Regions from separate parts of the Streptomyces sp. AM 2-1-1 genome, predicted to be linked through region 1. Evidence: riboswitches for the same ligand, from Rfam matches in the RefSeq annotation. Region 1 holds a riboswitch; each other region holds the start of a gene.

Region 1 (3,658 bases):
GAGACCGGGACTGCCGGATGCCTGCGCGAGCGTCTCGTGGAACCAGCCGCCGAGGGAGCGCAGGTCCTCCCCCTCGCCCCGGCGTGCCCGCTCCTGTCCCAGTTTGACCAGCCCGCGCAGGACCTTGAGGTGCGCCTCGGTGCGCCGCTGCGCGGCCCGGGCCGCGCCCAGCGGCTCCAGCAGCAGCTTCACCTCCAGGAGGTCCGCGGCCTCCTGCTCCGTCGGCTCGGCGACGCATGCCCCGGCGTGTCTGCGGGTCACCACGAAGCCCTCGGACTCCAGGGTTCGCAACGCCTCACGCACCGGCACCCGGGACACGCCGTAGCGCCGGGCCAGGAGCTCCTCGGTGAGGCGGCTGCCGCGTTCGTAGACACCCGAGACGATGTCGTCACGGATTGCCGTGCATACCGAGTGCGCGGGAATACGCATGTCCGAACCTCCGCATTGATCCCCGCGAATCGCGGCCGATCGAAGCCTGCACCGTGACTCTATTGCAATCTGCGTGAATTTCCGATGGCGTACCGGAATTCACACATATCTTTTGCCGAAGGAGTCGGTGGCCGGTGGGGTTTCGGGCGGTATGCCGAAGCCCCGGCACGGGGCCGGGGCTTCGGCAGGTTCGGCCCGCCGCGTCGGGTGGCGCGGCCGACGACACCGCTGGGCGGTGTCCGGCCGGGGCCGTCCCGTCGTTCCTGGCGGGACGCTCGTCACACGGTGAGGCCGCGCGCCCGCAGGTACGCCACCGGGTCCATGTCGGAGCCGTACTCCGGCCCGGTCCGGGCCTCGAAGTGCAGATGGGGGCCGGTGGCGTTGCCGGTGGCGCCGGCGAGGCCGATCCGTTCCCCGGAGGAGACGCGCTGCCCGGCGAAGACGCCGAGGGAGGAGAGGTGGCCGTACTGGGTGTACGTACCGTCCGCCATCCGCAGCACGATGTTGTTGCCGTACGAACCGCCCCAGCCGGCCTCGACGACCGTACCGGCCCCGACGGCGAGGACGGGGGTGCCGACGGCGGCGTGGAAGTCGATGCCCGAGTGGCTGCCGGAGGACCAGAGGGAACCGCTCGACTGGTAGCCGGTGCTGACGTACGAGCCCGCGACGGGCAGGTGGAAGGAGTTCAGGCGGGTGCGCTCGGCGGCCCGGGCGGCTCGCGCCTTCTCCTCGTGGGCCGCCCTGACCCGTGCGGCGGCTTCGGCCCTCGCCCGCGCACGGGCTTCCACGGCGTCGGCGTGACGCTGCTGGGCGGCCGCCTGGTCGGCGATCCGGGCGGCGACGGAGTCACCGAGCGACACGGCCCGGACGAGTCCGGTCGTCTCGGCCGAGGAGGTCGCGGTGTCCGCGGAGGAAGCGGCGGTGTCGGCTGCGAGGGCGGGAGCGGCCGTCGAACCGACGACGCCGGCGGCGGCGAGCGCCGCGACGCCGGCGAACCGGGCGGTGGTACGCGTCAGACGGCCCGGGGCGCGATGCGTCCCGGTGGCACGGGTGAACGCCATGGAGGAGCGGATCCTTTCCTTCCTTCTCGCCTACCGGGTTAGCTGACGGGTTCGGAGCAGGAAGGTCTCCTACGGGCGCTCGCACCTCTCACGAGACGCGGTGCACCCGATTCACCCCAGGGACATCACGGGTCCCCGGCTCCCCAGGCTCGCGCCGGACGGGGACTCGGCGATGACTGTCCGGCACCACGATTGCGGTGCACGGTCGACGGACAGCCGGATCGACGCTAGGCCGAGGCGCTTTCGATCACCAAACGGACAAGGGGTTTTGTCATACATCCCACAGGGCAGACGTGGATCTTCCCATCAAAGCGGACATACGGCGCGGCCCCGGCGAGATCGCTCCCGCCGGGGCCGCGCCGTACGTCCGGGAGCTGCCCGGACCGCCGTTGACGACCGGTCAGCCGTTGACGACCGTCACGTCGCCGATGTTCAGCGCGCGGACCGGCTCGGCGATCTGCGCCGCGTCGCCCACCAGGACCGTCACCAGTCGGTCGACCGGGAACGCGCTGACCACGGCGGCGGTCGCCTCGACCGTGCCGGTCTCGGCGAGTCGCGCGTACAGGTGGGCCTGGAAGTCGTCGGGCAGCTGCTGCTCGACTTGGTCGGCCAGGGTCGCCGCGACGGAGGCCGCCGTCTCGAACTTGAGCGGGGCGACCCCCACGAGGTTTTGCACGGCCGTCTCGCGCTCGGCGTCGGTCAACCCGTCCGCCGCGAGGGTCCGCAGGACCTTCCAGAGGTCGTCGAGGGCGGGGCCGGTGGACTCGGTGTCCACCGAGCCGCTGATGGCCAGCATCGCCGCACCGGCCGGGCCGGAGTCCGGACCACCGGCGGTGGAGCGGAGCACCTGGGCGAAGGCGCGCACGCCGTAGGTGTAGCCCTTCTCCTCGCGCAGCACCTTGTCGAGCCGGGAGGTGAGCGTGCCGCCCAGGCAGTACGTGCCGAGGACCTGCGCCGGCCAGACGCTGTCGTGCCGGTCGGCGCCGATGCGGCCGATGAGCAGCTGCGTCTGCACGGCGCCCGGACGGTTCACGATGACCACGCGGCCGGTGTCGTCGGCGGTGATCGGGGCCACCGGGCGGGGGGTGCCCGCGTTGCCCGACCAGTCGCCGAGGGTGTCGGCGAGCAGGGCGTCCAGGTCGATGCCGGTGAGGTCGCCGACGATGACCGCGACCGCCGTGGCGGGGCGGACGTGGGCGTCGTAGAAGGCGCGCACGGCGGCGGTGTCGATCCGCCGCACGGTCTCCTCGGTGCCCAGGCGCGGGCGTGACATGCGGGCCGTGGCCGGGAACAGCTCCTTGGAGAGCTGCTTGGCGGCGCGGCGCGCGGGGTTGGCCTGCTCGTGCGGGATCTCGTCGAGGCGGTTGCCCACCAGGCGTTCGATCTCGCTGTCGGCGAAGGCGGGGGCCCGCAGCGCTTCGGCCACCAGCCCGAGCGCCTTGGCCAGCCGGGAGGCCGGGACCTCCAGGGAGACCCGCACACCGGGATGGTCGGCGTGCGCGTCGAGCGTGGCACCGCACCGCTCCAGCTCGGCGGCGAACTCCTCCGCGCTGTGCTTGTCGGTCCCCTCGGAGAGGGCCCGCGCCATGATGGTGGCGACACCGTCGAGCCCTTCGGGCTCGGCGTCGAGCGGCGCTTCGAGGTGGATCTCGACGGCGACGACCTGCTGGCCGGGGCGGTGGCTGCGGAGCACGGTCAGCCCGTTGGGCAGGGTGCCGCGTTCGGGGGCCGGGAAGGCCCAGGGGCGGGCGGTACCCGGGGTCGGCTGCGGGTGGAAGTCCATGGCTACTCCAGTCACGGCGGCGTCGCTCACTTGCCGGCCTCCTCGTGGGCGTCGGCGTCCACGCCGTCCTCGCTACCGGCGTCTGCGTCGGCTTCAGCCGGTTCGACGGGCTCGTAGACGAGCACGGCCCGGTTGTCGGGGCGCAGCGTGGCGGCGGCGATCTCCCGGACCTCGTCGGCGGTGACCTCCAGGACCCGCTGGACGGCCGTCAGCGCGAGCTGCGGGTCGCCGAACAGCACGGCGAAGCGGCAGAGTTCGTCCGCGCGGCCGGCGACCGTGCCGAGGCGGTCCAGCCACTCGCGCTCCAACTGGGCCTGCGCGCGTTCCATTTCCTCCGGCGTGGGGCCCTCGGCGGCGAACCGCGCGAGCTCCTCGTCGACCGCGG
Region 2 (3,658 bases), 4.8 Mb from region 1:
TCGCCGTGATGAGTTCCCGGGAGCGCTCGGGCGACAGCGCCCGTTGCCGCATCATGCGGAAGGCGGAACCGTACGCCTCCAGGTCCTCCTTCCGCTCCAGATAGTGACTGCGCGTCAAGTGGTCGAGAACGACCACGTCCAGAGCGGAAGTTGTCGGAAAGGAGAAGATGATGAAGGGGCCGGTCTGCCCGACGTACCCGCCGAGGCTGAAGGGCACCACCTGCACCCGCACGTGCGGCACCTCCGTCATCGCCGCCAGGTGGGCGAGCTGGGCGCGCATCACACGCCGTCCTCCCACCTCGCGCCGCAGTACGGCCTCGTCGAGAACGGCCGTGAGCCGGAGCGGGGCCTCGCAGCGGAGGACCGACTGGCGGGCGAGCCGCACCTCGACCAGGGCGTCCAGCCGTGAACCCGATATGCCGTCCAGTGCCGACTCGGTGACCGAGCGGGCGTAGTCGGCGGTCTGGAGCAGCCCCGGCAGCACCGAGGTCTCCAGCGTCCTCGCGGTCTCGGCCTGCGCCTCCAGCGCGATGAAGTCGCGGTACTGCGGCGGAATGACGTCCCGGTAGGCGTGCCACCACCCCGCGTCCCGGTTCTCCGCCGAGCCCGCCAGAGCCGACAGCAGGGAACGCAGTTCGGGGTCGTCGACCGCGTACGCGTCCAGCAGTCGGCTCACGTCGGCCGGGGAGACTCCACTGGCCCCCGTCTCGATCCTGCTCACCTTCGACTGGTGCCAGCCGAGCAGCGACGCCGCCTGCCGGCTCGTGAATCCCGACGCGTGGCGCAGACTCCGCAGCTCCTCACCGAGTTTGCGTCGACGCACGACGGGGCCGTTGCCCATTCCGGTTTCCTTCCGCCGGGCGGCACGGCCGACCGTTCCGTGGGCCGACCGTCCCTCGGCCGACCTGGACGCAAGTGTGCCGAACGTTCGAGTCCCGGCGACGCCGAGTTCACCGCATCGAGCGATAGATATATGCATATCTCGGCAGATCGTCACAGCACGGGGTCTGGCGGTGGCACTCTGGCGCCAGGCACAATCCGGGCCGATAGGGGTCGGCCGGGCGGAAAGGGACGGCGTCGCCATGGCAGATCATCAGGAAGCACATGTCACCCTGCCGAGCGATCCCGCATCGGTGTCCGCGGCCCGCAGACACGTGGCCGGAGCTCTCACCGAGTGGGGGCTGCCCGACGACACCGACACCGCGGAGACGATGCGGCTGATCGTTTCGGAACTGGCCACCAACGCGATCCTGCACACCTTCGGCCAGTCGCCCACCTTCACGGTCCGGCTCGTGCTCGACCGCGACGAAGTGCTGCGGCTCGGGGTGACCGACAGCCACCCCCGGTGGCCCAGGCGGCTGCCCGCCGCCGTGCAGCAGGACAACGGGCGCGGCCTCGCGATCATCCGGTCCCTGGTCAAGGAGTCCGGCGGACGGTTCGGCGTCACGGCGACCGAGGACGGCGGCAAGACCGTGTGGGTCGTGCTGCCCTGTGCCGCGGCGGTGGTGAGCTAGAGCGACCTCGTGCACCGCATCCGAGGCCGCGCACCGGTCCACCGGGAACCGCGGCGCTCCGCGCGTCGGCGCGGTCGGCTCCGGACGGGCCGACCGCGCACCCCGGTGCGCGGCGTCCTGTCGGGAGCCGACCGCCACGCACCCGTGCACCGGGTCCGGGTGCTCAGCGCACCCGCCCGTACCAGACCCTCTTCGTCCAGATCCGTTCCAGTCGCACCACGGCGCCGGTCTTCGGGGAGTGCCAGATCTTCCCGCTGCCGGCGTAGATGCCCACGTGGTAGACGCTGCGGCCGCTGTGGAAGAAGACCAGGTCTCCCTTCCTGCGCTGCGAGGAGGTGATGTGACGCGTCTTGTTGTACTGCTGCTGCGCCGTACGGGGAAGCTTCTTGCCGACCCGCTTGAACGAGTAGAGCGTCAGCCCGGAGCAGTCGAACCTGCGGGGGCCGGTGGCGCCCCACTGGTAGGGAGCGCCCTTCTTCGAGGCGGCCACACGGAGGGCCTTCGTGGCACGGGCGGCGGTGGCGGCGTCGGCGTCGTTCACCAGGCCGGGGGCCAGCATGGTCGAACTGAGAGCGAGAGTCAGGGCCGAGGCCGTACCGGCCCGGGCGAGCAGAGACGGGACATGAACCTGCGCAGTCATGCGCAACCCTTCGTCAGCCGCCTGTGAAAGATGACCTGTCGGGTTCGGGCTGGCGAAGTCGCCCGGCCGCGCGGTGCGGCTTCACCCCGAGGGACGGCCGGTAACCCGGTCGGCCCGTTGTGCTCGGGTCCTCCACTCCTGCCGATCCACTCCTGTCGACCCGTCATCCGCTCGGCGGCAGGACTCGGCGTCCGCGCGGACCGCCCCGTCAGGATGGCGGGGGCTTGTCGTCCCACGGATCTTGACCCAGGCCGTGCGGGATTTTCGAGGGGGCAGAGGCCGCCGGAGAGACCTGCCGCGGTTGCGCCGGGAGAGTAGGGGGAGCGCTCCGGACAGCCGGGAGCGCTTGTCGGGGCCGGGTCCGCACCCCCTGTGGCCTGCGGATTGCCGCCCATGGGGAGAACCGCGGGGAGCGCAACTCGGAGCGGCGTCGCCAGGCTCGATCACCTGGACCGAACGGGTGAAATATCCGATATTCCTCACGGGCGTGTCGGCAGTTCCCCCACGCGGCGCCGCGCCCCGCTCCCTACCGGCCAACTCCTGGACACGCACGGTACGGTGACGCGGCCCGGGCGCCGCTCCCCGTCCAGGGCCCGCAGCGCCCGCGCCGGCGTCGTCGCGTGGATCCGCGTCCCGCCGCGCTCGTGCACCGGCGTCAGGGCGTCACGCAGCGCCGCCGCCTGTGCCACCAGGGCCGCCGCCTGTGCCACCAGGGCCGCCGCCTGCGCCTCCAGGGCCCCGGCCGCCCCCAGGCGACCGCAGGCTTCGCCCCCCAGGCGGGCGGGGGACCGTCCGGCGCGGCCGGAGAGCGACGCGCACCACCCTCCGTCGCGCCGTATACGAGGCGGGTGCGCGGGGACGGCCCGGCCGTGTCCGTCCGCGGGACGGCGGGACGGCTCACCTCCCCGACGCCGCCGCGGTCCGGTTCGCCGTCGTGTCGCCGCGGAACCGTCCCAGTTAACGCCACGGAAAAACTTCCGCCCTAACGTGCCATGCCTGGACGGTGGTTCGCCCCTCGGATGTCCACGGACCGTCGACATCCGGCAGGGTCCGCCGCGACCAGAGCCGGTACCGGGCGCGAGACGACGAGGTGAAGCGTGCAACTGTCCCCGCACGAGCAGGAGCGACTGCTCATCCATGTGGCCGCCGACGTCGCCGAGAGGCGCCGGGCGCGCGGGCTGCGGCTCAACCATCCGGAGGCGGTCGCGCTGATCACCTCGCACCTCCTGGAGGGCGCACGCGACGGCCGGAGCGTCGCCGAACTCATGGCGTCCGGACGCGCGGTGCTCACCCGCCGCGACGTCATGGACGGCATCCCGGAGATGATCCACGACGTCCAGGTGGAGGCCACCTTCCCGGACGGCACCAAGCTCGTCACCGTCCACGATCCGATCGTCTGAGGGGTGCCACCGGTGATTCCCGGAGAGATCCTGTACGCGGAGGGGCCCGTGCCGATCAACGAGGGCCGTCCCGTCACCCGTCTCACCGTCCTCAACGCGGCCGA
Region 3 (3,658 bases), 1.1 Mb from region 1:
TACTACGGCGGACTGCAGTTCTCCGAGGAGACCTGGGCCGCCTACGGCGGTACCGACTACGCGCAGCGCGCGGACCTCGCCAGCCGTACGCAGCAGATAGCCGTGGCGGAGAAGGTCCTCGACGCCAAGGGCCCGCAGGCGTGGCCCGGGTGCGCGGTGATCGGCGGGCTCGCTCCCGCCGGCTCCCTCATCGGGGTGGACCCGGGCTCCACCTCCGCCGCGGACGCGGGCGCCTCGGCCGGCACGATCCCGGACGCGGACGGTGCCCCCGGCGCCGCCAGGTCGACGGACTCCGCCGGCTCCTCGGGCACCTCGGGTTCCTTCGACGGCTCGGCGGCGGGCTCCACGACCGGTTCCACCGCCACACCGGGCTCCGACGCCTCCGCCACCCCCTCGCCGACCGGCTCGGCCACGCCGGGCGCCACCGCGCCGGGGAAGAGCGGGAAGCACGCCGCCGCGGACGGCGCGACGGCCGGTGCGGCCGACGCCGCGACCGGCGACTCCACGACGGGCGGCAAGCACCGCGGTACGCCCGATGCGGGCGAGGCCGCCGCGGACACCTCGCGCGACTCCGGCCGGCACGCCTCGCGCGGTGCCACCGACGCGCGCGACGACGCGACGCTCGCCGCGGACGGGACCTACACCGTCCGGTCCGGGGACAACCTCTCGGCGATCGCCGACACGCAGAACCTCGCCGAGGGCTGGACCGATCTGTACGCGGCCAACGAGGACGTGATCGGCTCGAACCCCGATCTGATCCTGCCCGGCCAGGAGCTGGACCTGAGCGCGACGCCGGCCCCCGCCACCCCGGGCGCCACCGCCGGTGCGACGGACGCCGCGTCAGGGACGACGGGGGCCGCCGACGGTACGGCGGAGGCCACGTCCGGGGTCGCGGAGGCCGCTCCCACCAAGTGATCCAATCCGGGAAAACCCCCCAAATGGGTGGGTAGTTAAGGGGCCTATGTCCACTTTTGAGAAAGTGAGACATGGGTCTCTTCGCTGTTCGGGCGCGTCGCGGTCGCGGCACTTCGCGAACGTCCGCCGTGACCTGCGGAAACGGTTATTCGGACATGGCCAGTAAGGTCTGATTATCCGATATGTCCATCATTGAATGTCGGGGTTGCCTGTGTTTACGGTCAGAACCGCTCGCACCGCGGGCCCCGTCGATCGTCACGCCGAATCCTGCCGTCGGTCGAAGGGAACAGACGCGTAAAGCGCCGTAGGCAGGAGCGGGGGACCCAGGTAAGCCGCCGGTATCGGACGGCCCGTCGCGAACGACGGGCAGGCCGGGACCGGCTAGGGGTGAAGCGACACGCAAGGACGTGTCGCCGGGCAACTCATTGGCCCGAACCCGACAGCTCACCTCGTAGGCGTCGGTGAGGAGACGTTCCATGCTGCTGTCCAACGGTAAGCACCGCCGCTCGTCCAAGGCCGTCCGTATGGCCACGCTCGCCGGCGTCGCCGGTGCCGCCATCGCCCTCCCGCTGATGGGCGCCACCAACGCCTCCGCCGCCTCCGTCGCCACCTGGGACGCCGTCGCCCAGTGCGAGTCCGGTGGCAACTGGTCCATCAACACCGGCAACGGCTACTACGGTGGCCTGCAGTTCTCCCAGTCGAGCTGGGCCGCCGCCGGTGGCACCAAGTACGCCCCCCGCGCCGACCTGGCCACCAAGGAGCAGCAGATCGCCACCGCCGAGGTGCTGCTGGACCTCCAGGGCCCGGGCGCCTGGGGTTGCGCCGGTGCCGGCAACCTGACCAACGACGGTGTGGACCCGGGCGTCAGCACCGGTTCCTCCTCGACCGCCGAGACCCCCAAGAGCACCGACACCTCGACGAGCACCGGCTCCAGCCAGAGCAGCGGTTCCGCCGCCCCGCAGTCGGACCGCGCCTCGGAGTCGCAGACGGCCTCCCGCAGCGAGGACCGCCCGGCCGCGTCCGAGAAGTCCGAGACCGTCACCACGCCGACCGGCGGCAAGGTCGAGAAGGGCGACGGCGAGTACAAGGTCGTCACCGGCGACACCCTCAGCACGATCGCCCAGAAGCAGAGCGTCAAGGGTGGCTGGCAGAAGCTCTTCAAGCTGAACCACGACATCGTCGACGACGCCGACCTCATCTTCCCGGGTCAGCAGCTCCACCTGAAGTAAGCACGAACCTCTCCTCCCGGAACCGGGGTGTCCGGCGGCACCCCCTTCCACTCCCTGGCCCGGCGCGCACTCCCCCCGCACGCCGGGCCAGGGCCTTTTCCCGCACGGAGCGGCCGCCCGCCGACGGGTGCGGACATGGGCGCGGAGGAGGCGGCACGGCGGGAGGGGAGGAACGCGGGAGAACGGGGACGGAGGCCCGGCGGCGGCCCACGTCGCCCGCCGTACCGCGAACTGCCGGGCGCCGTACCGCTCGCTGTTATGTTCCGTACGGAAACAATGTGTAGGCTCGTCGTGTCACTGGACGGTCGGCCGACCGATCTCCTGTGTCCGGTTAGGCTCTAGGCAGTGTCCGGCGGATCATGGCCGGGGTCACGAAGTCCGGCAACGGAACCTCGCGGCGTTGCCGAAACGTCCGCATCGCTCCGAGATGAGGACGCTCCGGCGCCTCGCGACGCACCGCGCCGGACGCCGCGTCCTGACCGACCCTGATCCGGACACTGCCTAGTCGCAAGGCTCCAGAGCCCGCACAGTCAGCGTCACATTCCAGAAGGAGATGCTCGTGCCGTCCATCGACGTCGTCGTAGCCCGGGAAATCCTCGACTCGCGGGGCAACCCCACGGTCGAGGTCGAAGTTGGTCTCGATGACGGCAGCACGGGCCGTGCTGCCGTTCCGTCCGGCGCCTCCACCGGCGCGTTCGAAGCCGTCGAGCTTCGCGACGGCGACCTGAACCGCTACCAGGGCAAGGGTGTCGAGAAGGCCGTCCTCGCCGTCATCGAGCAGATCGGCCCGGAGCTCGTCGGCTACGACGCCACCGAGCAGCGCCTGATCGACCAGGCGATGCTGGACCTGGACGCCACGGAGAACAAGGGCTCGCTCGGCGCCAACGCCATCCTCGGCGTCTCGCTGGCCGTGGCCCACGCCGCGTCCGAGGCCTCCGACCTCCCGCTCTTCCGCTACCTCGGCGGCCCGAACGCGCACCTGCTGCCCGTTCCGATGATGAACATCCTGAACGGCGGGTCGCACGCCGACTCCAACGTCGACATCCAGGAGTTTATGATCGCCCCGATCGGCGCGGAGTCCTTCTCCGAAGCCGTCCGCTGGGGCTCGGAGGTCTACCACACGCTGAAGAAGGTCCTGAAGTCCAAGGGCCTCTCCACCGGCCTCGGTGACGAGGGCGGCTTCGCCCCGAACCTGGACTCCAACCGTGCCGCTCTCGACCTCATCGTCGAGGCCATCAAGGAGGCCGGCTTCGTCCCCGGCCGCGACGTCGCCCTCGCGATCGACGCCGCCGCGTCCGAGTTCTACAAGGACGGCAAGTACGAGTTCGAGGGCAAGTCCCTCTCGGCCGCCGAAATGACCGAGTACTACGAGGAGATCGTCTCCGCGTACCCGATCGTCTCCCTCGAGGACCCGCTGTTCGAGGACGACTGGGCCGGCTGGAAGATCATCACCGAGAAGATCGGCGCCAAGGTGCAGATCGTCGGGGACGACCTCTTCGTGACCAACCCCGAGC
Region 4 (3,658 bases), 950 kb from region 1:
GCCCCGCCGCCGAGCTGTGCCTCGGCGACGGGACCCGTCGGCGCTGACCGCGCCCGGCGCCCACGCCTCGCCATCACCTCCGACGCCCGGACCCCGGGCGTCCGGCAGAGAGGACCGTCATGTACGACTCGGAGCACTACGACCCGCTGACCCCCCGGCCGACCGGTGAGGTCCGCGACACCCACGAACGGAAGATGCCGCGCGGGGTGGTCATCCGGCTCATCGCCTACCTGGTGGCCGGACACGTCGTCGCGGCCTTCCTGTACATCCTCTTCGCCGTGGCCGGAGGCAATCAGTAGCCGGACCGGTCTCCCGACGGGTACGGACGTGCGGGTGCGGACTGATCCAGCAGTCGCTCGCGCAGCCGCTCCCGGGTCTCGCCGGAGAGCCCCAGCCCGTCCGCGAAGTACCGATCGGTGGTGCCCCAGTTCTCCTCGATGGTGGCGAAGGCGGCGTCGAGGTAGTCGATGTGCGCCCCGAAGAGCGGGTTGAGCAGGCTCATCACCTCGGTGGAGACGACCGGGTCGGCGCTGTCGCCGCGCCGCAGCCGGTACCGGCGGTGGGCGTCGTTCGACTTGAGGTAGTCCGCCGCGATCGCGTCGCGCTCCACCCCGACCGCGAGCAGCGTCACCGCTATCGTCAGGCCCGCCCGGTCCTTGCCGGCGGCACAGTGCATGAGCGCCGGCACGCTGTCCCGCGCCAGTGCGTGCAGCACGCGGCTGTGCTCGGTCGTGCGGTCGGTGATGATCGAGCGGTACGAGGCGAGCATCCGCTCCTTCCCCTTGCCGTCGGCGAGCAGCGAGCGCAGCTGCGCGATGTCGCCCTCGCGCACCAGACGCCAGAATCCGGCCCCGTCGGCCGGGTCCGAGAGCGGGATGCGGACGTTGCGCACGCCCGCCAGCTCCACGTCGAAGCCGTCGAGCTTCTGATCGGCCGCGTTGCGGAAGTCGAAGACCGTGTGCAGGCCGAGCCGGCCGAGGAAGACGGCGTCCTCGGCGGTGGCGGCGGCGAGGTGACCGCTGCGGAAGAGCCTCCCGTGTCGTACGCGCCGCCCATCGGTGGTGGGCAGCCCGCCCACGTCCCGGAAGTTGCGGACCCCGCTCAGCTCGGGTTCGGCCGGCGAGAACTGCGGCACCTGCGTCACAGCGGCTCCTGAGTGCTCCAGCGCGCCGGCGCTGCTCGCCGACGTCGGCTCGTCGCGACCCTACGACATCCGTTCCCGGAGCCGGTGTGCCGACGGTGGGTCCGGACGGCTGCGTGACCCCCTTCAGGGCCGCGTGCGACATGTCCGTATTGTAGTTGTTTAACCCAACATCACCCGTTTATAAGGGAGATGGCGGGTGATCTCGTGAGCGGGATCATATCGGTGACGGTGCGTGGCCGTGAGGCCGGGGGGACGTCCGGCCGTCACGCGGAAATTCAAGATCGCGAATCCACGGAGGGTGACGGGAAAACGGGGCCGATATCAGCGCACGGATTCCGTTCCGGTTGCCACGGCTTGTTCCGTCCGACCCGGCTCGATTACGTTCACCCTCAATCCGGACGGACCGCCTAATCCTGCCGCCGCCCGGAATTCGAACTCACCTATGCGTGGCAGGAGCGGGGGACCCAGGTAAGCCGCCGACCGGAGTTGTTCCGGACGGCTCGGGGTGAAGTCGCGTTCAGCGCGACCGGGCATCTCCAGCCCGAACCCGACAGCTCACCTCGTAGGCGCCGGAGAGGAATTCCCCATGCCCATCCCGGGTAACCACCGTCGTAAGAAGTCCGGCCCGATCGCTCGCGGCGTCCTCGCCGCAGGAGCCGGCGGCGCTGTTCTCGCCCTGCCGCTCCTCGGCGCCACGGGTGCCCACGCCGCCGAGCGGACGGCCCCCGCCGCCGCCCAGTCCGCGCCGGCCGCCCAGCAGTCCGCCACGACCTACCGGGTCGTCTCCGGCGACTACCTGGCGAAGATAGCCGCCCAACACAAGATCAAGGGCGGCTGGGAGAAGCTCTACCAGGACAACCGCGAGGTCGTGGGCGACAACCCGAGCCTGATCCTGCCGGGCATGAAGCTGACGCTCGGCGCCCACGCGTCCACCTCCTCCCCGGCCGCCTCCGCCGCGAAGGCCGAGACGGAGACCGGGGCGAAGACGGCGACCACGACCGGGACGAAGGCCGCCCCGGCGACCACGACGGAGTCCGCCGCGCCGGCCACCAAGGCCGCCGACAGCAACAGCTCCGGCTGGGTCACCCCGATCGCCAACGCGACCGTCACCACCCAGTACCACGCCTCCGGCTCCATGTGGTCCAGCGGCTACCACACCGGCTCCGACTTCAGCGCCGCCACCGGCACCGTCATCCGTGCCGTCGGCCCGGGCACCGTCGTCTCCGCCGGTTACGACGGCGCCTACGGCAACGAGGTCATCATCAAGCACGCCGACGGCATGTACTCCCAGTACGCGCACCAGTCGCAGCTGATGGTCTCGGTCGGCCAGACCGTCACCGGCGGCCAGCAGATCGGTCTCTCGGGTGCCACCGGAAACGTCACCGGCCCGCACCTCCACTTCGAGATCCGCACCACCCCGAGCTACGGCTCGGACGTGGACCCGATCGCCTACCTGCGTTCGCACGGCGTCTCCATCTGAGACAGAAACCATTGACGGTCGTCACGATCCGTCAGGGTTCGAGGGGCGGTACGCGCAAGCGTGCTGCCCCTCCACTTATTCCGGCTTTACCAAAACCTGACCGGGTGGTCTATCTCACCCACCGTCAACCCCCTCTTTCGGTCGCGTAGGTCACACGGGAAGGGGCAAGATACGTGGCCGTGGCAATCGATTCGAGAATCCAGAAGACAGACATCATCGGGTCGTACGCGGCGATCGGCGACAGTTTCACCGAAGGTGTCGGAGACCCCGGACCCGACGGGACCTATGTCGGCTGGGCGGACCGCTTCGCGGTCCTCCTGGCGGACCAGCTCCCCGCCCTCGACGGGGCGACGCACTCCGATTCCCCGCACGGAAATTTCCGGTACGCCAATCTCGCGGTACGCGGCCGGCTCCTCGACAGAATCGTCGCGGAACAGGTACCGCGCGCCAAGGAGCTCGCACCGGACCTGGTGACCTTCTGCGCCGGAGGCAACGACGTCATCCGCCCCGGCACCGACCCGGACGACCTGGCCGAACGCTTCGAGCGCGCGGTCGCCGAACTCACCGACGCGGTCGGCACCGTCATGGTCACCACCGGGTTCGACACCCGCGGCGTACCGGTGCTGCGCCACATGCGCGGCAAGATCGCCACCTACAACGTCCACCTGCGCGCCATCGCGGACCGCTACCACTGCCCGGTCCTGGACCTCTGGTCCCTCCGCTCGATCCAGGACCGGCGCGCCTGGGACGACGACCGGCTCCACCTCTCCGCCGAGGGGCACACCCGGGTGGCACTGCGCGCCGCGCGGGTCCTCGGCATGGACACCCCGGCCGATCCCGACCAGCCCTGGCCCCCGCAGGCCGAGCGGAACACCTACGAAGTGCGGCGCGACAACATCCAGTGGGCCCGCGAACACCTCGTCCCGTGGATCGGCCGCCGACTGCGCGGCGAATCCTCCGGCGACACCGTCGCCGCGAAGCGCCCGGACCTGCTGCCGCTCTGAGCGGCGCGGCGCCGCGGGTCCGCTACACCA

The links. Region 1 has a riboswitch for cyclic di-AMP ahead of PZB77_RS06975 (M23 family metallopeptidase). Riboswitches for the same ligand answer to the same signal wherever they lie in the genome.
Positions count from the first base shown of each region.
Region 2: linked by a shared signal. The riboswitch ahead of PZB77_RS28055 (C40 family peptidase) and the one ahead of PZB77_RS06975 (M23 family metallopeptidase) in region 1 are both predicted to bind cyclic di-AMP.
Region 3: linked by a shared signal. The riboswitch ahead of PZB77_RS11785 (transglycosylase family protein) and the one ahead of PZB77_RS06975 (M23 family metallopeptidase) in region 1 are both predicted to bind cyclic di-AMP.
Region 4: linked by a shared signal. The riboswitch ahead of PZB77_RS02945 (LysM peptidoglycan-binding domain-containing M23 family metallopeptidase) and the one ahead of PZB77_RS06975 (M23 family metallopeptidase) in region 1 are both predicted to bind cyclic di-AMP.

Region 1 covers NZ_CP119147.1:1,654,676-1,658,333, forward strand. The annotation lists gene PZB77_RS06970 (GntR family transcriptional regulator) at 1-429, opposite strand, end outside; gene PZB77_RS06975 (M23 family metallopeptidase) at 708-1,490, opposite strand; cyclic di-AMP (ydaO/yuaA leader) riboswitch at 1,503-1,672, opposite strand; gene PZB77_RS06980 (pitrilysin family protein) at 1,891-3,273, opposite strand; gene PZB77_RS06985 (pitrilysin family protein) at 3,300-3,658, opposite strand, start outside.
Region 2 covers NZ_CP119147.1:6,432,544-6,436,201, forward strand. The annotation lists gene PZB77_RS28045 (helix-turn-helix transcriptional regulator) at 1-841, opposite strand, end outside; gene PZB77_RS28050 (ATP-binding protein) at 1,083-1,514, shown strand; gene PZB77_RS28055 (C40 family peptidase) at 1,678-2,154, opposite strand; cyclic di-AMP (ydaO/yuaA leader) riboswitch at 2,158-2,354, opposite strand; partial or broken gene PZB77_RS28060 (hypothetical protein) at 2,634-2,861, opposite strand; gene PZB77_RS28065 (urease subunit gamma) at 3,252-3,554, shown strand; gene PZB77_RS28070 (urease subunit beta) at 3,567-3,658, shown strand, end outside.
Region 3 covers NZ_CP119147.1:2,790,895-2,794,552, reverse strand. The annotation lists gene PZB77_RS11790 (transglycosylase family protein) at 1-915, shown strand, start outside; cyclic di-AMP (ydaO/yuaA leader) riboswitch at 1,206-1,388, shown strand; gene PZB77_RS11785 (transglycosylase family protein) at 1,392-2,144, shown strand; gene eno (phosphopyruvate hydratase) at 2,698-3,658, shown strand, end outside.
Region 4 covers NZ_CP119147.1:701,701-705,358, reverse strand. The annotation lists gene PZB77_RS02960 (XRE family transcriptional regulator) at 1-47, shown strand, start outside; gene PZB77_RS02955 (DUF6126 family protein) at 120-299, shown strand; gene PZB77_RS02950 (tyrosine-protein phosphatase) at 293-1,144, opposite strand; cyclic di-AMP (ydaO/yuaA leader) riboswitch at 1,572-1,726, shown strand; gene PZB77_RS02945 (LysM peptidoglycan-binding domain-containing M23 family metallopeptidase) at 1,731-2,624, shown strand; gene PZB77_RS02940 (SGNH/GDSL hydrolase family protein) at 2,804-3,628, shown strand; gene PZB77_RS02935 (STM4011 family radical SAM protein) at 3,651-3,658, opposite strand, start outside.